4 regions of the Bacillus cereus group sp. RP43 genome follow, and region 2 is predicted to be linked to each of the others. Evidence: riboswitches for the same ligand, from Rfam matches in the RefSeq annotation. Region 2 holds a riboswitch; each other region holds the start of a gene.

Region 1 (5,717 bases), 1.9 Mb from region 2:
GATTATATTGTTGATAAAACCGCCTAATCCCTACGGATACTTTTAATAGCGGAATATTCTCACCTCCACGAGTTATGTATTCAAACCGATATACATAAGCGAAATAATCATGTGTTTCTTCATCTTTAATTGGCTCAGACATCGCTTCAGAAATATGTTGTGATCGCAGTGGTGAAAAATATATTTCTTCCTCATTTTTATTTTCCATACGTAAAGGCTGTTCGCAAAAGATATGAGTAATTAGAGCTGGTACCCATTTAGAAAACGTTTTTTTATCATGTAATACTGGTAAATTACTAATTAAATCATACTGCCATTCTAAATGTGGTGGATCTATTAATTTATTCGGTTTCCAATCACGAATAACCTCATACCAACTTTGGAAAATATAGTCTAACTGTTCTTGTCTCATTGGTTCCTTAGCCACAATCCAAGGTGTATCTTCCTTTAATGTATATGGATTATGCTGAATGAATAATATATCAGAAAACATATCATACAATCTTTCATTTACAAGTTTTAATTTGCTCGTTAATAAAAATGTTCTATAATGTATCTCTACAATTTCAAGCCATTCAATAGGAAAGTAAATATACGATACTTTCTCATTATAGAGGGGTTCTATTATATTTTTAAATGTTAATAACCGTAATTTTTCCATATTATTAATACTTCCTCTCTTAATTTATATTGATCATGAATAATACTAGAAAAGATACCAATTTTTTTAAGCATAAACGAATCAAATTTAAACCAAGCACATTAAAGGAAATAGCTACAATACATTTAATTATATAAATGATACATTATTAAAACCAAATTAATAAAAAGTTCCTATTAACATATAAATACCTCCTTATGTCACTATGTACATCACTAAATCATTATAATTTATTTTTATATTTTTTATCTATGATTTACAAAAAAATTACAGAAACTAAATATAATAAAAGGTATCACCTCTTTATATAGCGATACCTTTTATATACTCTTTATTAAATAACACCTTTAATTTCTTCATTCACCGGCCATTTTTCTAATGTATATGCCATTTCCCAAAATGAATATTCATATTGACTACTAAAAATAAAATGTTGTCTCATACGATTACGGTCTGCCTCTGTTACTTTTTCAGCAATAGTATCTAATCGTGTGATTTGCTCTTCTACTAGAGTACGGAACCAATCAGATCCATATGCAGAAATCCATTCTTGATAAATTGGCTCTTCTGGTTGACATTCTTTTAATCGTTCACCGATTTCATAATATAACCAATAACAAGGTAAAATAGCTGCAATAATATCTCCTAAATGCCCTTCATAAGCTGCACGATACATATGAGATGTATATGCATATGCAGTTGGCGCAGGAATAAAATTATCTTTTTCTTCTTTCGTAATCCCTAATTTCTTTGCGAAATTCTCATGTAATGATAACTCAGCTTCATACGTATTTTGTGCATGATGCGCCATACGGGCCGTCGTTTCTAATTCAAGAGCCTTTGCAGCACCTAACGTTTGTACTCTAGCAAAATGACTTAAGTAATATGAATCTTGAAGTACGTAATAACGGAAACTAGCTAAATCTAACGTTCCTTCGCCAAGTTTTTTTACAAAAGGATGATGAAAACTTGCCTCCCAAATAGAATCTACTTCTTTACGTAATGTTTGTGAAAAAGTCATTTAAATTCCTCCAATAATGTATAAAATATACGTATTTATCCACAGTTATTAAATCAGTAAAACAAAAAAAACTTTCTTTACAGGCGTAAAGAAAGTGAAATAGACAATATTAATGTATTCTTTAAATATAATCGTCTTCCCACTTCCCTACGCTGGTATTAACCAGATCAGGTACTAAGAGTCTCAAAAATATGTTTGATCTCAGCCTACAAAAGGCCCCCCTAGTGGATAAATATTTAGTTGTCGTATTGTAATTATCATAGCATACTTCGTGGAACTATCAAAAGTTTTAATTGTATAATTATCTTAAAAACCTTCTTCTTTCCTCACTCTTAATGAAGTTTCAATTATCATATCTAATAGTTTACTATAATTAATCCCCGCGGCATCTGCACTTTTTGGCAGTAAACTTGATTGGGTCATCCCTGGTAATGTATTAACCTCCATTACATATGGAATTCCGTCCTTCACCATCATATCAACCCTTGCATAAACACTACATTTTAATGCTTTATAACAAGCCAGTGACGCTTTATTTACACGTTCCTGTATTTCAGCTGGAAGTTCAATAACTTCTTCAATTGTACTAACATCATCGTATTTTGCATTGTAGTCGAAAAACTCAGCTGCATGTCGAATGGAAACGATAGGTAACTGTTTACCATCAAAAATTGAACATGTAATCTCGTCACCTTTTATATACTTCTCAATTACTACTTCAGAATCCCATTCGAATACCGTTTCCAGCATTGAGATCAATTCATTTTTATCATTGACGATCTTTACGCCAACACTCGAGCCACCAGAGTTTGGTTTTACCACTAACGGAAATCCTAACTTATCTAAATCATCAATCTTTAGATCCTCCATTTTTGTAAGTTCAATCCAATCTGGTGTTTCTACTCCTTCATAACGCAAAATCTTTTTCGAAATATTTTTATCCATACATATACCGCTAGATAACATATTACTTCCGCTATATGGAATACCTAAACTCTCAAGCGTCCCTTGAACCGTACCATCTTCTCCGTATTTTCCGTGTAATGCTAGCAATGCAAAATCAATGTCTTTCGCTTTTTCAATTAAATCTATTTTTTCATTTAACATAATTGGAACGATTTCATACTTATTTTTATCTAAATGTGCAATCATTTCATTCCCAGTCATAATTGATACTTGTTTTTCAGAGGATACTCCTCCCATAATAACGCCAATTCTCATTTTCTCAACTCCAAGTTTCATTTTTTAAAGTTTCACCAATTATTTGAATCCCACTAACTATTTCTTTTTCCTTCAAACGTGAAAAACCTAAGCGGAATGTATTCGCTCCCCCTCCATCAGAATAAAAAACATCTCCAGGAGAAAACGTTACGCCTTTCTCATAACACTTTTGTAAAAGTGTGCGAGCATGAATTTTTTCTTCCAACTCTATAAACAAATGAAGTCCGCCATCTCCAGTCATCCTTTTAAACGGAATGTACTGATTGCAAGCCCCAACAGCTAACTCATATTTTTTCTTGTAAACAGATCTTGCCTTTTTTAAATATTTTTCAAAATATCCTTCATGTAAATATTGAAACAGAACAGCTTGATCTAACGTAGATGTGTGAATGGTTCTTGCTCTTTTAACACTTTCTAAATAATGAATCAGTTCTTTATCGGCAATAATCCACCCTACACGTAAACCAGGGAAAAGTACCTTCGAAAAGCTACTAATATAAATCACATTATTACCAGCACCAGCAAAAGTTAATAATGGCGATAAATGTGAACCTGAATAACGTAATTCTTCATTAAATCCATCCTCTATAATAGGAACCTTATATTTCGAAAATAACCTCATCAATTCCGTTCTTTTCTCCGAACTCGTAACAATACCAGTTGGATTATGATAAGAAGGAATTAAATACGCAAAATCAAAATCCTTTTCACGTAAACTTTTTTCTACTTCAGTCGTATCAATACCATCATCATTCATATCTATCCCATGAACTTCAAGTCCATGTAAGCGAAAAAGTTTCAATGCAGCATGGTGAGTTGGATTCTCACAAATAACACGCCCTGATTTTTTCGATAAAGAAGATAGTACAATATCTAACCCTTCTGTAAATCCATTTGTAATTAAAATATCTTTGTTCGAAATATCTACACCTTTCATTTCCATGTAATGAAGTAGATAATTCATTAACGGTCGATAACCTTTTGCATATCCGTAGTTCAATACGATATCCCCTTCAATGGACATACGAGTAAGAAAAGCTCTTTTGAAATTTTCAACATCAAATAGCTTTTCGTCCGGGGCTATACTATTAAAAACAATCATTCCTTTTTCCCAGCGAACTCCATGTTTCATTAAGTCTAATTCATCCGCTAATATGGTAACAGTATTAAGTTTATTTTTCCAATCTATTTCAACAGACGAGGTGTTAGATATATCCACCTTCGCAACGAAATTTCCTTTTCCTTTAACTGCATAAATGAGTCCTTCTTGTTCTAAATCCGCATAAGCAGAGAGTACTGTATTTCTGCTCACTGATAATAATTCACTCAGTTCCCTTGTTGATGGGATTTTTTGATCACCGAGCAAATGCCCTTTCATAATCATCTTTTTTAAATAATCCTTTAATTGAATATAAACGGGACGATCTTTTACAACTTTAAAATCTTTAAACAATTTCTTACCCCCTGCAATTATTTTTGCATATTTATTTCTTTCTCAAAAGGTCCACTACATATGTATTTTTTATGAATAGCGGTACGGTTATAGAGCCTATAAATCCTTTCGATATAGATTGATTACATCTTTCAAAGCGGCTGCTGCTGCCCCACGTGGGTTTGAGGCCCCTCCAAGCGTTGTCACTTGTCCCATTGAATCCGTAAAGAATGTAATTCCTTTTTCGGTACTATTTATATTTGCCAATGGATGTTCTTTCTCTAAATTACAAGGTTGTACACTAAGGTTTACTTTTCCATTATCATCTTTATATGCTGATGCAATTAATTTAATAAATTTATTTTGTTCCTTTGCATTTTGAATTTGTTGCGTTGTAACGTGCTCTATTCCGTTTATTTGTATATCTTCGAGTGAATAATCTATTCCCATTAAACTATTCGTCAAAAGTAATAATTTACAAGCGCTATCCATCCCGCTTATATCTAATAACGGGTTAGTCTCCGCAATTCCTTTATTTTGTGCTTCTTGCAATGCTTCTTCAAACGTCTTATCTTCTTCATACATCTTTGTAAGAATATAATTTGTTGTCCCGTTCAATATTCCTTCTATTTTTTCAATATGACAGCCAGCTAAACTTAGTTGTCCAATGTCTAATGTTGGTAACGCAGCCGCAGTTGCGCCACTATACCGTATGCGTGAGCCTGAAATACGCGCTGCCTCATTTAGTTCACTCCAAGCTGTAACAAGTGCACCTTTTGAAATAGCTACTATATCCATTTGATTTTCAATAGCTTGTTTCATATACTGTTTCCCTGGATTTCCATTTTTAAGATTTGTAGCAGTTGATTCAACCAATACAGTACCATTTATATTAATCGTTCCGCGTTCCTCTGGATAATGGGCGATATATTTTTCAATTGCCGCAGAACCATCACCATACGTCAATAAATCATTAATCTGCAAACCTTTCCCGTTATGTATTGCAATATTTCTTCCTATCACTCCACTAACAACTAACTCAATTCCATATGTTTCATTTATATATAAATATTTTTCGTTTAACAATTTAATAAATTCTTTACCAACTGTCCCATATCCTGATAAAACAACTTGAATTTTCATAATATCCCCCCATATTTTTCTACCAAATCCCTCTTTCAATATAATATAAAGCGCCCTCGAATTCCATCGAGAGCGCTTTATTATTATCTATTTCGGTAACCGTGATAATTTTTCTGCAATTGTTCTATAAAACTCTTGAATATTAGAAAAACCTAACGTATCTGAAACGCTTAATCCTACCATATCGAGATGATCCCAATTTGCTTTCGTTTCAATATGATTCCATTTTCCAACCTGTA
Region 2 (5,717 bases):
CAGATGATTATGTTGCGAAACCATATAGTCCGCCTATTTTATTAGCGAGAGCGAAAAGGTTGTTAGAAAGTAGAAAAACAAAGAAGCCTTTAGAGAATGAAGATGATACGTTATCAATTCATGGCATTCATGTCCATTTTCCGTCACGTACTGTTACTGTTGATGAGGCAGACATTACTTTAACACATACAGAATTTGAAATATTAGTGTATTTCATGAAAAACCAAGGAATTGTACTAACAAGAGAGCAATTAATTTCAAGAATTTGGGGATATGAGTTTGCTGGTGATGATCGAACGGTTAATAGCCATATTCGTAATTTGCGAAATAAATTAGGAGAAAAATCAAAGCACATTACAACTGTAGTGCGAACCGGTTATAAATTCGAGGGGAACATATGAGAAAAGGGATTGTACTTAAATTATTTACCCTTACAACAGCCCTATGTATGTTGATTTTGGCGACGATATTTATTGGACAAACGATATTTTTTAAGCAATATTATGCGAATCGAAAAGTGGAAGACATTAAAGTGAATTTAAATTCTTTTGAAAAGAACTATTTAAATTATGCAGGAAGTGCAGATGGAATTCAGAAACTGGAGCAAGACTTTTTAAGAGAAAATAATACGTGGATTACAACATTAGATCAGAATGGGAATTTAAAACATACGGATGATTTTTATGTGGAGATTACTTTAGAGCGTTTGGAAGAGAAACAATTTGGACAAAAAACAATCACTATTCCTCTGTATAACCTCATGAATATAGATGAGATTGAAAGTAGGATACTACCTAGTTTGGTAGGAAAAAAGGTTTATTTTAGTGGTTTGCTAAGAAATGACAGTTTCATCACATCATATTTACAGTCAGCAGAGGGGAGTTTGAGCTGGGCTAATAAACCACTAAGTAAGAAGTTAGCTGAAAGGGAACTTAAGGAAAGTGAGGAAAAGCCAAGAGTAGCACAAGATTTAATCGGTGAGGAAAGAAAAAAAGTTGCTGGGAATTTGAGTGATTTGGAGAAGAAGAGGGTTGCTCAAAATTCCGATTTCAATATAAATGGAACAATTACGAAAGTGCAGCCTTCTGATGGAACAGTTCCCGTAAATCCAATTTATAAAAACAATTTGTTTTTGGATAATATAAAAGAATTTCAAGCTAATTTATTATTAAAAGAAAGCAATCAAATAAAATATGCAACACAAACAATGGACTTCGAAAAGAATGATATAAAATATAAATTATTAATCAAACCGATAAAAGAAAAAGACGGATCAATCACATATATATATGCGATGGCTTCTTTACAGCCTGTAGATGAGGCTGTACAAATGGTGCAAGATTATTACATCTATATTGTTGCATTTGTAGTCGTTCTAATTTTTCTAGCTTCGTTTTATTACTCAAAACAAATTGCAAAACCGTTACTAAGAATAAACGATACAACGAAAAAAATAGCGCATTTAGATTTTACAGAAAAAATTCCGATAACTTCAAAAGATGAAATCGGTGATTTATCGGAAAATATTAATACACTATCTAATAAACTACATTCACATATTGGACAGTTAGAAGAAGATATTGAAAAAGAAAGAAAGTTAGAAAACACAAGGAAAGAATTTATTGCAGGTGTATCGCATGAACTAAAAACGCCACTGAGTATTATGAAAAGCTGTATTTCCATTTTAAAAGATGGGGTAGCTGAACATAAGAAAGACTACTATTTTCAGGCGATGGAAAAAGAAGTAGACAAGATGGATATACTAATTTTGGATATGCTTGAATTAGCTAAATTTGAGTCTGGCACATATAACATGAAGATGGATTCTTTCTATATCGATGGAGTGATTGAAGAAATATGTGAACAGCTTTCATCGGAGATAGAGAAAAAAGAACTGAGTGTGCACAAGCATATATGTCCAGCTGAAGTGGTTGGGAATCAAAATAGAATTGAACAAGTTATAGTGAACTTCCTTACGAATGCAATACGTTATACACAAAATAAAGAGAATATCATTATTTCCACAATAGATGAAAAGGATCGTATCAAAGTGTGTATTGAAAATAAAGGCGCCCACATTGAAGAAGAGCAATTAGATAAAATTTGGGATCGTTTTTATCGCGTGGATGCAGCTCGTCAGCGTTCACAAGGTGGAACGGGGCTTGGGCTTGCTATTTCAAAGAATATTTTAGAATTGCACAATGCTGAATATGGGGTAAAGAATACAAAAGATGGTGTGTTATTTTACTTCTACTTACCGAAAAAAGCGTAGACAATACATGTTACGCTTTTTTAATTTAATTTCATATTATCTTTACCTAATCTTTATTTTTAAACAGTATACTTTGAATAGAAAATGAGGTTATGTAAGGAGTAGATTAGCCGTGAATAGCAATTTACTAGGTGTGATGGTATTTATTTTCTTTTGTGCATTTATTGTATTTATTATTGATATTACGATATGAAAAAAGAGCGCTCATTAGGCGCTCTTCTTTTCTCTATTCATTTGATAAGCACCGCTGCTTTTGAATAAGCGTGGTGAAGTTTTAAATAAAAGAATTAGTAATACAGTACATAGCATGAAAGAACTGATCATAGTACTGCCGTTTACAATTAATGAATATAAGACAGCTGATTGACCTTTTGGTGCATATTGGCCAAAGAAAATAATACCAGCAATAAAGTGACAGAAATAGCGTGCAAAACTACCGACAAATGTGGCAATGATCATGTAAACGAGTGCTTTTTTTCCTTTGTTTTGTTTGGGCTTATCTTTGCGACTGCCAAAACTTGGATGATCTGCATTACTATTGTCTGCGGCAAGTGCTTTTTGAATTGGACGATAGAATAAACCAGCAAATCCGATAAAAGCAAATGCAATGAAGTACTCAATGAATGCTTGAACAGGTGTTAAAATGTAAGCATCACCTACGACGATTTGTAAAAGTCCCCAAATTAAGCCACCTAGGAAAGCCGTTTTGAATCCCCAGCGGTATGCGATAATAAAAATAGGAATCATAGCGAATGAGATGGAACCGCCTGTTGGAAGTTTGATTGATAATGGTAAAATATCGATGACCAAGGCGAAGGCTGCAAGAATAGCAGATTCGATCATCGCTTGTAAATTAGTGTTACGCATGTTGTCTCCCCCTAAATCCAAGTTGCACAAAAAAAGAATAGATATCATAGGAGGATACGAAATACGTAAATAAAAAGAGGTATGTATTTCGGACGTTTGCACAATCCCTGCGTTAGCATTAACTAACAGGTTCGAAGGGTCGGAACGAAGTGTTCCCTCTCAGCAGCATGGCTCCCCCAGTGATAACGAGATTCTTTATTTGCTATTGTTTATTGTAAGCGAAATGGATGAGAATGGCAAACGAATCTAGTATGACAGTGATTGAAATATAATTGTATTGAAATGTTAATAAATATGAAGCAAAAGGGTATAGTACAAGAGAAATAGAGTGTGCTATAATTTGTCTGAAAATAATTATCATTCTCTTCTGAGGGGGAAGGTTATGAGCTTAGTAGATATTAAAATCGGTGAGAAAGTGTTAGTAAAAAGCGTTCAGTCTTTAGACCAATTATTAAAGAGAAGACTGGCAGCTTTCGGTCTTTCTGAAGGAAGCGAACTTCGCATGAAGCAGAAAGCGATGTTCAAAGGTCCTTGTACATTGGAGTGTCGTGGACAGTTAATTAGTATTCGTCATTGTGACGCGAAAATGATAAAGGTGGAATTAGCGTGAATAAGGTAGCTTTGCTAGGGAATCCGAATACAGGGAAAACATCATTATTTAATGCACTGACAGGTTCTTATGAATATGTAGGAAACTGGAGTGGTGTAACAGTAGAAAAAAAGGTTGGTAAATTAAAAGATAAGCAGGGAACATTAATCGATTTACCAGGCGTCTATGATTTAAATCCAGTTTCACGTGATGAAGGGGTTGTAACAAACTTTCTACTAACAGAAGAATTTCAGCATATGTTAAACATTGTGGATTCTTCGCAATTTGAGCGGAATATGCATTTAACGTTGCAATTGCTTGAATTTGGTAAGCCAGTTTCAATTGGTTTAAATATGGTTGATGTGGCGAAGCAAAGAGGAATTGTTATTGATGTAAAACGATTATCAAAACTATTAAGTGTGACAGTCGTTCCTGTCATCGCAAGAACTGGAAAAGGCTGTGAAGAATTACTTACGACTCTTAAAGAAAATGACAAAAAAGAGAATAGGCCATTCATTATTTCATATGGTGTACAAATGGATGAAGGGATTGGAGAGATAATCGCCCTTTTAGAGACGGCGAATTATGAGCATCCAAGATGGTTAGCCCTTCAATTTCTAAGTAATAACGAAGTAGTAGAAAAAGAAATGAAAGCATTACCAATTTATAAGGAACTTGTAGCCATTCGATCTCGTTTAGAAGAAAAACTTAATTGTACGTTGGAAGAGCATATTTACAAAACTCGTGAAGCGTATATTGAAAAGTTAAAAACAAATGTTATGAAGCATGAGAAAGAAGGGAAAATTCCTTTTTCGGAAAAAATCGATCAGTTAATTACACATAAAATTTTAGGACTTCCAATCTTTTTAGCAGTTATGTTTTTTATTTTTCAGGTTACGTTTACGTGGATTGGTACACCGTTATCTGATCTGTTAGATGAGTTTTTGGGTGGGCAGCTTACGGATTGGGTAACAGCTGGACTCACAAGTGTTGGTGCTTCAGATTTTATTCAAGCACTCGTTACAGAAGGTATTATTGCAGGTGTTGGTGCTGTATTAGTATTCGTTCCACAAATCTTTGCACTATTCTTTTTCATTTCATTATTAGAAGACTCGGGATATATGGCGCGAATTGCGGTTGTTATGGATAGAATTATGGAGTTCTTCGGATTAAACGGAAAAGCATTTATCCCAATGATTATCGGGTTTGGATGTAATGTACCAGGTATTATGGCGGCGAGAACGATTGAACAGGAGAAAGAACGTTTACTTACAGTTTTAGTAACTCCATTTATGTCTTGTTCAGCACGTTTACCTGTATATGCATTATTTGCGGGAGTATTCTTCCCTAATAGTCAGGCGACTGTTGTGTTCTCCTTATATGTTGCGGGAATTGTCCTTGCGTTATTAGTTACAAAAATTATGTCTCTTACAATTTTAAAAGCGGAAAAATCTATTTTCGTAATTGAATTACCTCCTTACCGTGTGCCACAAGCGAAAACGTTATGGCTAAGTACATGGGAGAAAGGTAAAGGATTTGTTCGTAAAGCGGGTACATTTATTTTCGGTGGTTCCGTTGTCATTTGGTTATTAAATTATGCAGGTCCATCAGGATTTGGTGTTGATATGGGAGACAGTTTCTTAGCAATGATTGGTGGATTTATTGCACCACTATTTGCACCGCTCGGCTTTGGAACTTGGCAAGCTGGGGCATCCCTTTTAACAGGATTTTTGGCAAAAGAAGTTGTCGTTTCAACAATGGCGATTATTTATGCGGTTAAAGAAGATGTGCTAGGAAATGTAATGGGGGCACATTATACTGCTTTATCAGCGTACGCATTTATGTTCTTTGTTTTATTATATGTTCCGTGCTTAGCGACAGTAGCTGTTATTAAACGTGAAACAGGATCGATGAAATGGACAGTTTTCTCTGTCGTTTATCCGCTCGTTGTTGCTTATGTATTAACGCTCATTATATACCAAGTTGGAT
Region 3 (5,717 bases), 3.8 Mb from region 2:
CTCATGTAGATGATTATTTATATGTGATGAAAGAAATGATGGAGCATATGACGATAGGGGTAATGGATCGGTATGGTCATTTTATTGGAAAGTTACTATCATATGTACCATTTTTCGAAATGATCCAAGTTCCACAGCATGCATATTATTGTGAAGAATTACTGTATATTTGTAAGGGAATTGAATACAAAGAAGAAATACTACGCAATTATATATTTATACAATTACATGATTGTTTACCATCATTCTTTAAACTATTTCTTAAAAATAAGCGTTATGCAACGATTCATGATATTCTTTTCTATTGGTGCGACGATGAACAAAGAATGAGCTTAGAGAAAAAATATAATCTTAGTTTTATTTATGAAAAATATGCTTGTGGATAAACCTTATTTTACATATTAAAAATTAATATAAATTAAAAAGGATCTCAAGTTTATGTGAGATCCTTTTTTGTTAGTAAAACAAGGAGAAAGTAACCAAGATAAGAAATAACATTCCATAAAGGAGAAATTGTGCAGTATAACTTCCTTGTATACCAAAAAAAGTATTCATTTTTTCATATAAATTCAATATATATTTCATTGGATTATCTTTGAAAGATTGGTACACAGTGTCTCCTCTTTTTAAGCTTCTTGTTCATGTTTTTGGTTATTAGGAACATGAACGTATCTAGCTATGAATAATAAAACACCTATAAAGAATACAGGAAGTACGGTAGATAAATAAAAACCATTACTAATTATATTTGTTATAAGAGCACTCAAAAGAAAAATTGCATTATAAATATGGGCAATTTTTTGTTTTAGCCGCATTTGTAATGCTTCCATAATGATTTCTAAAGCAACAAAAGCAATAATAATAGATAAAAATACAATGTTCGTATTATAAATGATTAAACAACAGATTAAACCTAAAAAGGCCAGGTATTCAATAAAGAGAGGTATATTGCGTGGCATATAATTTACCTAACTAAATATGGCAGTGGGTTCACTGCATTTGTTTTTTCAAAATTCCATTCCCCATTATGTAATTCAAAATGGAGATGTTGCCCGTATGAATGACCTGTGTTTCCCATATGACCTACTAATTGTCCAGTTTGTACTTGATCACCAGCTTGTACAGTGCGATCCTTCATATGAGCATAAACTGTTGTATATAATTTCCCATTTATTTGATGGGCGATGAACACGACATTGCCGTAGCTAGCCGAATAATAAGATTTCACAACTTTACCTGCAGCAGCAGCTTGAATAGAGACATTTCCTTGTGCTGCTATATCTATACCATAATGCATTTGCTCCCAGCGCATATCAAAAGTTGAGCTGATTTTCCCTTGAGTAGGGAATTTGAAAACTGCTGGAATTGATGAAGGTTGAGCTGTTTTAGCTTGTGCTGGATTTTGATTTTGATTTTGCACTACATAGTGTTTTGCTACATATCCGTATCCTGTGCCAAAACGAATTTTATACCAAGTACCTACCGTTTCTACTACTTGTACTTGTGTACCGTTTTGTAATGAGCCAAGTAGAGTGCTACTTGTACTAGCGTTGCTACGTACATTTAATTTTGGTGTTGCAACAGTATAAGAAGGAGAACCTTGTACTGTTACACCTTTTACTAGAGGTGTGGATCCATTAGATACAAATGTTTTTTGTACGTATCCAATTTTCCCGTTATGTAATATTTTGTACCAATCCCCTTGTTCACCTTGAATGGTAATGAATTGCCCATTTGGTAATATATCTAGAATAGAAGACTCTGTATTAGGTTCAGAACGAACGTTTAATGCGTTTGCATTTACGATATATTGATTCTTTGATTGAACATTTTTTTTGAATAGAATTGCATCTTTTTTCATATAGCCTGTTTTGTTGTTAACAGATACTTTATACCAATCTTGAGTTGTCTCAAGAATAGTAACCGGGCTATTAAATCGAATGTTATCAATTATTGCACTGTCTGCATGGTTATTTTGATGTAGTGCAACGTTGTCGATTTTTACATATCCAGTTTTTACTGTAGATGTTTGCTTAGCAGCCGCTGTTTGTATATCGGATTCTCCCATAGAAGGAAGTAAAGAAGCAATTGCGATAGTAGTTGCTGTTAAAGCTGTAGCTTTCATATTCATGTAATAAAGACCTCCTCTAGTTGTATAGTTGTAATTTTATTATAGTATAAAGATATAATATATTGGTCGTATTCACATAAATGTAATATGAAATCAATAAAAATAATGTTAGAAGAGAGGTTCATATATAAATATTGTATTATATATCATTTTTGGGGTCGCATTTATATTTGTTTAACATGTTAATTTTTAATTGATAATTAAGAAAATTAAAACAGTTGATGATGTCTTATGGCGATGTTATACTGACAGTGATAATTTTATAGTTTGCTAGGAGGGCTGGTGTTGCCAGCTGAGAGTAGGGCCGTAAGCCTTTGATCCTTTTTATTACCTGATCTAGATTATGCTAGCGTAGGGAAGCAATTCGGACATTAACAATCAGTCCCCGTTTCTTTGCGTATAGAAACGGGGCTTTTTTATTTGAAAATTTCATATTAACACCACTAGGGGTGCTTTTCGTGCTGAGAGAGGAATAATCCTTAACCCTTACAACACCTGATCTAGATAATACTAGCGAAGGGAAGTGGAACAACGAATAAATTATAATTTTATTTGCTGTAACCACTTCTTATATACAGAGGTGGTTTTTTTATTGAGATAAATAGATATATAGGAAGGGGAATTATAAATGAAATTTTGTGAAAAATTATTTGATACGGTGCAGCCTGTTTGGGAGAAAAGTCATAATCATCCGTTTGTAGTAGGTATGGGGGATGGTACGTTGGAAAAAGACAAATTCCAGTACTATATTATTCAAGATTATTTATATTTGTTAGATTATGCAAAGCTATATGCAATTGGGGTTGTAAAGTCAACGAATCCACAAGTTATGGCAAAATTTGCAGAGCAAATTGATGGGATTTTAAATGGTGAAATGACGATCCATAAACAGTATGCAAAAAGACTTGGCATTTCTGCACAAGAGATGGAATCTGCGAAACCATCTGCTAAAAATTTAGCCTATACAAATTACATGATGTCTGTATCTCAAAATGGCACACTTGCGGAATTAATAGCGGCACTTCTTCCATGTATGTGGAGCTATTGGGAGATTGGAAAACGTTTAAATGATATTCCTGGAGCAAGAAATCATGAGTTCTTTGGTGAATGGATTCAAGGATATAGTTCTGAAGAATACGGTAACCTTTGTATTTGGTTAATAGATTTATTAAATGAAATGGCAGTTGGAAAATCAGAGAAAGAGCTAGACCGATTAGAGGAGATTTTCTTATATTCCAGCCGATTTGAATATTTATTCTGGGATATGGCTTATCGTAAGGAGATGTGGGGTTTTGAGGAGCAAGAACATACTACAGTTTCATAATGTTTCTTTTCATTATGATGAGAAACCAATCATCAATGAATTAAATGCTTCTATACAAGATAAAGAGTTTGTAAGTATTATCGGACCGAGTGGATGCGGGAAAAGTACATTATTTCGCCTTATTACAGGATTAGAAGAGGCAAGTACTGGACAGATAGAGCTGACAGAAACAAAGAGTCATCCTGTAGGGTATATGCCTCAAAAAGATATGCTTTTGCCGTGGAGGACGATTATTGAGAATGCTGCCCTGCCGCTAGAGTGCCAAGGTGTGCAGAAGAAAGAAGCGCAAGTAAAAGCGAAAGAACTGTTACATAAATTTGGGTTACAAGGATACGAGGCGAAATATCCGAAAGATTTATCTGGTGGTATGAGACAACGTGTATCTTTTATCCGAACTTTATTAACGGGCGGGGAGATATTATTGTTAGATGAACCGTTTAGCGCATTGGACGCTTTAACGAAGGCATCTTTGCAAGAATGGTTGTTTGAACAATGGAAAGAGTGGGAAAAAACAATTTTATTTATCACTCATGATGTTGAAGAAGCATTGTTTCTTTCTAATCGAATTTTCGTTGTAGAAAATCAACCGATAGCAACTTTAACTGAGCGAATTGTGCCGCTTGATCGTAACCGAACAAGAAAAGATTTGTATAATCCTGAAGTGTTGGCGCTTAAAGAAGAGCTCCTTAGTATGTTACAAAGGCAGGTACTCGTATGATGAATCGCTTGAAGGAGTTATTACCTGCCCTCATATTAAGTGGGATTTTACTTACTCTATGGGAAGTAGGCGCAAGAATTGTAGATGAGATGTACATTTTGCCATCACCTTCTGCAATTGTAATGAAGATATGGACGCTGAAAGATATATTATTTACGGTTCATTTACCAGCAACGTTGTACGTCGTTTTAATAGGCGTTGTTATTTCTATCGTACTGGGCGTAGGGATAGCAATGTTAATGAATGCGAGTACGTGGATGGAAAGAGCATTTTATCCATTATTAGTAGCTTCACAAACAATTCCGATTACAGCACTTGCACCGCTATTTGTTTTATGGTTTGGATATACCATTTGGAGCAAGGTCGTTGTCACAGTTTTAATTACGTTTTTCCCAATTGCGGTAAATACGTATGATGGACTGCGTAGTACGAAGAAAGAATGGGAGGAGCTCTTAGTTACGTATGGTGCAACGAAAAAAGATATTTTTTTAAAGCTAAAATTGCCATCTGCTCTTCCTTATTTTTTCTCAGCGTTAAAAATTGCAGTTCCGCTTAGTGTTATCGGAGCAGCAATTGGAGAATGGCTCGGTGCACAAGCTGGACTTGGATATTTCAGTAAAAGAATGATGACGCAGTTAGACGGAGCTGGTGTATTTGCACCAATTGTATTGTTATCATTATTAGCTATCTTCTTTGTCATACTTGTTTCGATATTAGAAAAGAAATTTATTAGTTGGAGGAAACATTCATGAAATTATTAAAACGCATCTTTGTGTTTACATTATTAGTTGCAATGATTGCAGGATGTTCGAGTAATTCAGCATCAGATAAGAATAAATCAGAAAAGGAAATAACAGTAATGCTTGATTGGTACCCAAATGCGGTACATAGCTTTATTTATACGGCAATTGAAAAAGGATACTTTAAAGAAGAAGGAGTAAAGGTGAATATTAAATTCCCTTCTAATCCGACTGATCCATTAACGCTAGCGGCAGCAGGGAAAGTGACAGTTGGTTTGTATTATCAACCAGATGTTGTCATGGCAAAAGCAAATGAACAAATTCCAGTGAAATCAATTGGAGCTGTCGTACGTTCGCCGCTAAATCATGTTGTATCGCTGAAATCAGCAGGTATTAAGTCACCTAAAGACTTAGAAGGAAAAACAGTTGGATATTCTGGAACTCCTTTAAGTGAAGCATATTTAAAGACGATGGTAAAAGAAGATGGTGGTAATCCAGATACAGTAAAAGTAGTTGATGTTGGATTCGATTTAGTACCAGCGCTAATTACGAAAAAAGTAGATGCTGTAACAGGAGCATACATTAACCATGAAGTACCTGTTATGCGTCATGAAGGCCATGAACCAGCATACTTTAATCCAGCTGAATATGGTGTGCCGAATTATCATGAGCTTGTGTTTGTAACAGGTGATAAAACTTTGAAAAAGGATAAAGAAGCATTACAGGCCTTTTTACGTGGTGCGAAAAAAGGATATGATTTCATGAAGAAAAATCCGGATGAAGCATTGAATATTTTATTAAATC
Region 4 (5,717 bases), 4.1 Mb from region 2:
TGAAACAGGAGATACGGTATTACATAAATTAGACGCAGAAATATTGAGAGATGTTGCAAAAGACCCAACGGCAGAAAGAGAAAAGAGAGAGAAGTTAACAGAGAAATTAGATGAATCAACGGAAGAATTGAACAGTGTTGGACAAACGTACATTGTTGGAGCAAAAGAAAATGAAAAAGGTGAGCTACAAATCGTCGATTTGTCTACAGGTTTAGCAAATGTTGTTGAAGTAAGACCGGGAGACTATTATAAACAACCAGATCTTTGGATGGAAGCGTATGATAAAGTAATGAGCACGAAAAAAGCAAATATGACAGAAGTATATGAAGACGCATTAGGAACATGGGTAACGATATTAGAGCCAATTAAAGATGGAGAAGATAATATTGTGGCACTTGTTGCAGCTGATGTAGATGCCTCTATTGTTCCTAGTACAAAGGAAAAGTTCATTATACAAGGTTTAATGTTTATTTGTATTTCTGTTTTAATTGCAACTTTTATTCAATTCTTAATTGTACGTAACGCACTTGCTCCATTGCGAGATTTACGTGAAGGATTGCGCAAAGTCGGTGAAGGTGATTTAAGTATTAAATTAGAGGAAAGACCAGATGATATAGGTATTATTAATGCGTATTTTAATAGTACCATCGAGAAGTTTAAAGGAATTATAGATAAAGTGAAGCAGACAGCAGAACAGGTTTCCTCATCTTCACAAGAATTGTCAGTGAGTACGAAAGAGAATAGCATGGCAGTCCAAGGAATCGTAAGTTCTATGGTTGAGTTAAGAGCTGGCGCTCAGTCACAAGAAACTTCAGGACCAAAGTATTTAGGTATTGTATATGAAATGGAAGATAAGATGGAAGAGATAAATAATGCTGCAAAACAAATGGCGAAAGAGTCTGAAGGTATGGAGCATCATTCGGTAAAAGGAAATGGTGTTATTGAACAGACGATTAATCAAATGAACATAATACAAAATGCAGTACAAGATTTATCTTCTACTATTTATTCTTTGGAAACAAAATCAAAAGAAATTAGTGATATTGTAACAGTAATTACCGGTATTTCAAATCAAACCAATTCGCTAGCTTTAAATGCTTTTATTGAAGCTTCACGTGCTGAGGAAACCGGAAATGGATTTGTCGTTGTTGCTGATGAAGTGCGTAAATTAGCAGAGCAGACGGAAGTATCAGCAAAAGATATAGCGAAATTAATAGGGGAAACACAAGTTGAAACGGAAGAAGCTGTTGTTTCAATGCAAAATACTTTAAAAGAAGTAGAATCTGGAATGAAACTTGTTGAAAGTAGTGGTGCTTTCTTTGGGGAAATTTCAAAATCAGCACAATCTGTTACAAATCAAGTTAGAGTTGTTTCTAGCAATTCAAGTGATATATTGCAAAATAGCCAAAATATTGTTCGTGTTGTAAATGAACTATCGCTTATCGCAAGTACGTATGCGAATAGTAGTAGTAATGTTGAAGAAAGTATGAAAGAACAGGAAATGTCTGTACAAGATATTGCTGAATTAGCCAGTTCTTTAAGCTGGCTTTCACAGGAGCTACAAGAGTTAATTGGGGAATTCAAAAGTTAAATGAAATGATTATACGTGCTTTTGTTTGTTCAATAAAATAAATCATGCTACAATGAAAACGAATTAAGAACCGGGGAGCCAATTGGCTGAGAGGATGTAAGTGTACATCGACCCTCAACCTGATCTGGATAATGCCAGCGTAGGGAGTTACTTTAAAGTGATGTAGCATAAGTTATTATAGAATAACTTGTATACAAGGCTTTCCTACATGGTAGGAAAGCCTTTTCTTTTTTTGAAAACATATTTTGTAAGGGGGATTTTATTATGTCACAACAAGTTACAATTTCATTTTCAGTAGTACCACAAGCGAAGAACAAAGATGTGTATTCCGTTGTTGATAAAGCAATTGAAGTTGTACAACAATCGGGAGTTCGTTATGAAGTAGGGGCAATGGAAACAACGTTGGAAGGAGAATTAGATGTACTTCTTGACGTCATTAAACGCGCGCAACAAGCTTGCGTCGATGCTGGAGCAGAAGAAGTAATCACTTCTATTAAAATTCACTATCGTCCAAGTACGGGCGTAACGATTGACGAAAAAGTTTGGAAGTACCGTGATGAATATGCAAAACCAGAAGCGATCTAAAATAATTACAACAATTTGGCTTATCCTTCTCATTGCTATATGGGAAGGATCTGTTTCATTATTTAAAATTGAGCCGTGGATTTTACCGAAGCCGTCTGCAATTGTGCAAGAGCTAATTGGAATGAAAGATTTACTATTACCGAATACAGTGCAAACGTTACAGGAAGTAATAATTGGGTTGTTTTTTGCAATTTTACTTGGGACTAGTATTGCTATCATTATGGATGTCATCCCTTTATTTCGGATTTTAATGAATCCGTTGCTCGTTATTTCGCAAACAATTCCAATCGTTGTGCTCGCACCATTATTTATTATTTGGTTTGGATACGGGATGTTGCCAAAAGTAATGGTTGTTATTCTTGTTTGTTTCTTCCCAATTGCGCTTAGCATTTTAGAAGGTTTCCAAACGGTAGATAAAAATTTGCTGAAGTTGTTACAAACGATGAAGGCGACAAAGTGGCAAATTTATCAGAAAGTAAAATTTCCAGCAGTGCTCCCGTACTTTTTCTCAGGTTTAAAAATTGCTGTTACATATAGTGTGATGGGAGCGATTATTGGGGAATGGCTTGGTGCCAGTGAAGGATTAGGAGTTATGCTTACAAGAGCAACAAAATCCTTTTTAACGGCTCGAGTATTTGGTGTTGCAGCGATTATCGTCATGGTGACATTATGTCTGTACTTTATTGTTGAATTTATGGCAAGAATAACAGCACCATGGATATACAGAAAGGGCGGCAGAAAATGAAAAAAGGTTTAAAAATTATGTTAGCTGCATTATTAGCAGTAACTGTGGCTGGGTGTAATCCGGCGAAGAAAGAAGAAAGTTCAAGTAAAGATAAAAAAGTAAAAGTCGTTTTAGATTGGTTTCCAAATACGAATCATACTGGCTTATATGTAGCGCAAACGAAAGATTATTACAAAAAGCAAGGGCTTGATGTAGAAATTATCCAGCCTGGTGATAATGTAACGGCAGAGCAGATGATTGCTTCTGGAAAAGCGGACTTTGCGATAAGCGCACAAGAAAATGTAACATTAGCTCGTGTTGAAGGAATCCCAGTTGTTTCTGTTGGTGCAATTATTCAGCATAATACCTCTGCTTTTGCATCACTAAAAAAAGATAATATGATGTCACCAAAAGATTTTGAAGGTAAACGTTATGGTGGCTGGGGAGGACCAGCGGAAGAGGCGACGTTAAAAACGATTATGGAGAAACATCAAGCTGATTTTAATAAAGTCGAAAAAATTATTCTTGGACAAACAGACTTCTTCAAATCAATTGGCCGTGATGCAGATTTCGAATGGATTTATTACGGATGGGATGGAATTGAAGCGAAGCGTCAAGGAAAAGAGTTAAATACGATTATGGTGAAAGATTTAGATCCAGCACTCGATTTCTATAGCCCTGTCATTATTACAAGTGAAAAACATACGAAGCAAGATAAAGATTTCGTGAAAAAGTTTATGACTGCAACGACAGAAGGTTATGATTTTGCAATTAAAGAACCGAAAGAAGCTGCGGATATTTTAATTAAAGCTGTTCCAGATGTGAATAAAGAATTAGTACAAGAAAGCCAAAAGTGGTTAAGTACAAAGTATCAAGATGATGCAAAAGCGTGGGGAGTACAGAAGGAAGAAGTTTGGACAAATTACATGAATTTCTTATATGACAACAAAGTTATTAAGAAGAAAATTGATGTGAAAGATGCCTTTACAAATGAATTCCTTCCAAGTGAAAAATGAGTGGATTACTAATAAAAGAGGTTGTAAAAGCTTTTGATGGAAAGAATGTATTAAAAAATATTAGTGCTTCTATACAGGAGGGAGAATTCGTCTCTTTTGTAGGTCCAAGTGGTTGTGGAAAAAGCACTTTGTTAAATATGATCGCGAGTGTTGAAGAGCCAACGAGTGGAGAGGTATTTTATAACGAGGAACATGTGAAAAAACAAGATGTTGTAAGTTATATGCCGCAACAAGATTTATTATTACCGTGGCGATCGGCTTTGCAAAATATCGTTCTTCCATTGGAAATCGAAGGGAAGCCTAAAAAACAAAGGCTGACAGAAGGAATGGAAGCATTAAAGCAGTTTGAGCTAGATGAATATGCAGATCATTATCCAGATGAGTTATCAGGTGGAATGCGTCAAAGAATTAGTTTCCTTCGCACATATTTATGTGAAAAGCCAATTATGCTACTGGATGAGCCTTTTGGAAAATTAGATGCATTTACAAAAATGGAAGTACACAGTTGGCTTTTAAATTCTTGGCATCAAGAAAAGCAAACAATCGTTATGGTTACGCATGACTTAGATGAGGCAATTTTACTTTCTGATCGCGTATTTATTTTATCTCAAAGACCAGCATCAATAGTTGGCGAGGTACAAGTGAAATTACCTAGGCCACGAACGATGGATATGTTAACATCACTTGAGTTAAAGGAAGATAAGGAAGAAATTTTAAGAGTATTAGCTCCTTATATGAAAAAATAGAAAAAGCTCTTACCAGACTTTAATATAATTGCTGGTAAGAGCTTTTTTTATAGAACATGAAAAGAATGAGAAGGAACAAAAGAAAAAATAGAGAATAGAATATAACAGAGTAGTTTATACTCTTAATATAACAAATATTAAAGGAGTGAAAGGATAAAATGACTTTATCAACTGTTCTTCAAATGGTTTTAGCTTGATACGGGAGAAGTCTGCCCATTTTTAACGATTAAGCTAAATTGAAGACAGCAGGTAAAGAACCTTAATCCTTTTTTACGATAATATGTAATGGGTAAGGTGTATTCACCTTACCCATTTTTTATATGCACAATTAAATAAGGCTTTATACTGTTGCTCTCTCTATTTAGCTTATGAACCATAAGTAAAGGAGAGAAAAAGATGAGTATATTAACAGTAGAAAATTTAAGTCATTCATATGGTGAAAAACCCATTTTATATAATGCGTGCTTTCGACTATTAAAGGGTGAGCATGTTGGGCTAGTAGGAAAAAATGGAGTTGGAAAATCAACATTGTTAAGGATTTTAACAGGAGAACTTATACATGATGACGGGAAGATTGAATGGTTTCCACATATGAAGGTAGGCTTTTTACAGCAGCATATGGATTTGCAAGAGAGGATAACAATTGAAGGGTACTTACAAAGTGCATTTTCTAATTTGTATGCGATTGAATGTGAAATGTTAAAAATTGCTGAAGAAATGAATGGAGCAGGAGAGGTAGAAAAACTGTTAGTAAAGTATGGAGAATTACAAACTATATTGGAAAGCTCTAATTTCTATCAAATTCATACAGAAATTGAAGAAGTAGCAATCGGTTTAGGTTTATTTGAAATAGGGTTGAAAAAGGATGTTTCAAATTTAAGTGGAGGACAGCGAACAAAGTTATTACTTGGGAAGCTCCTTTTAGAAAAAGCTGATGTTTTATTGCTAGATGAGCCAACAAACTATTTAGATACAACTCATATAGAATGGTTGCAATTATATTTGAAGCTGTATGAAAAAGCTTATATTATCATTTCACATGACGAAATATTTTT

The links. Region 2 has a riboswitch for thiamine pyrophosphate ahead of thiT (energy-coupled thiamine transporter ThiT). Riboswitches for the same ligand answer to the same signal wherever they lie in the genome.
Positions count from the first base shown of each region.
Region 1: it holds a riboswitch for thiamine pyrophosphate, as region 2 does, so the genes downstream of both, tenA (thiaminase II) here and thiT (energy-coupled thiamine transporter ThiT) in region 2, are expected to answer to the same signal.
Region 3: it holds a riboswitch for thiamine pyrophosphate, as region 2 does, so the genes downstream of both, tenA (thiaminase II) here and thiT (energy-coupled thiamine transporter ThiT) in region 2, are expected to answer to the same signal.
Region 4: it holds a riboswitch for thiamine pyrophosphate, as region 2 does, so the genes downstream of both, QCI75_RS24645 (MTH1187 family thiamine-binding protein) here and thiT (energy-coupled thiamine transporter ThiT) in region 2, are expected to answer to the same signal.

Region 1 is NZ_JARVHQ010000001.1:2,564,081-2,569,797, reverse strand. It holds gene QCI75_RS13625 (pPIWI_RE module domain-containing protein) at 1-661, opposite strand, end outside; gene tenA (thiaminase II) at 996-1,682, opposite strand; TPP riboswitch at 1,810-1,915, opposite strand; gene ddlB (D-alanine--D-alanine ligase) at 1,989-2,903, opposite strand; gene pdxR (MocR-like pyridoxine biosynthesis transcription factor PdxR) at 2,908-4,356, opposite strand; gene QCI75_RS13605 (homoserine dehydrogenase) at 4,453-5,478, opposite strand; gene QCI75_RS13600 (esterase/lipase family protein) at 5,566-5,717, opposite strand, start outside.
Region 2 is NZ_JARVHQ010000001.1:624,619-630,335, forward strand. It holds gene QCI75_RS03215 (response regulator transcription factor) at 1-401, shown strand, start outside; gene QCI75_RS03220 (sensor histidine kinase) at 398-2,272, shown strand; gene thiT (energy-coupled thiamine transporter ThiT) at 2,480-3,139, opposite strand; TPP riboswitch at 3,226-3,327, opposite strand; gene QCI75_RS03230 (FeoA family protein) at 3,522-3,749, shown strand; gene feoB (ferrous iron transport protein B) at 3,746-5,717, shown strand, end outside.
Region 3 is NZ_JARVHQ010000001.1:4,428,562-4,434,278, reverse strand. It holds gene QCI75_RS23095 (DUF3965 domain-containing protein) at 1-386, shown strand, start outside; gene QCI75_RS23090 (hypothetical protein) at 627-959, opposite strand; gene QCI75_RS23085 (SH3 domain-containing protein) at 965-2,131, opposite strand; TPP riboswitch at 2,394-2,506, shown strand; TPP riboswitch at 2,567-2,670, shown strand; gene tenA (thiaminase II) at 2,760-3,455, shown strand; gene QCI75_RS23075 (ABC transporter ATP-binding protein) at 3,424-4,173, shown strand; gene QCI75_RS23070 (ABC transporter permease) at 4,173-4,925, shown strand; gene QCI75_RS23065 (ABC transporter substrate-binding protein) at 4,922-5,717, shown strand, end outside.
Region 4 is NZ_JARVHQ010000001.1:4,737,094-4,742,810, reverse strand. It holds gene QCI75_RS24650 (methyl-accepting chemotaxis protein) at 1-1,591, shown strand, start outside; TPP riboswitch at 1,653-1,754, shown strand; gene QCI75_RS24645 (MTH1187 family thiamine-binding protein) at 1,856-2,176, shown strand; gene QCI75_RS24640 (ABC transporter permease) at 2,148-2,921, shown strand; gene QCI75_RS24635 (ABC transporter substrate-binding protein) at 2,918-3,916, shown strand; gene QCI75_RS24630 (ABC transporter ATP-binding protein) at 3,913-4,662, shown strand; gene QCI75_RS24625 (ABC-F family ATP-binding cassette domain-containing protein) at 5,059-5,717, shown strand, end outside.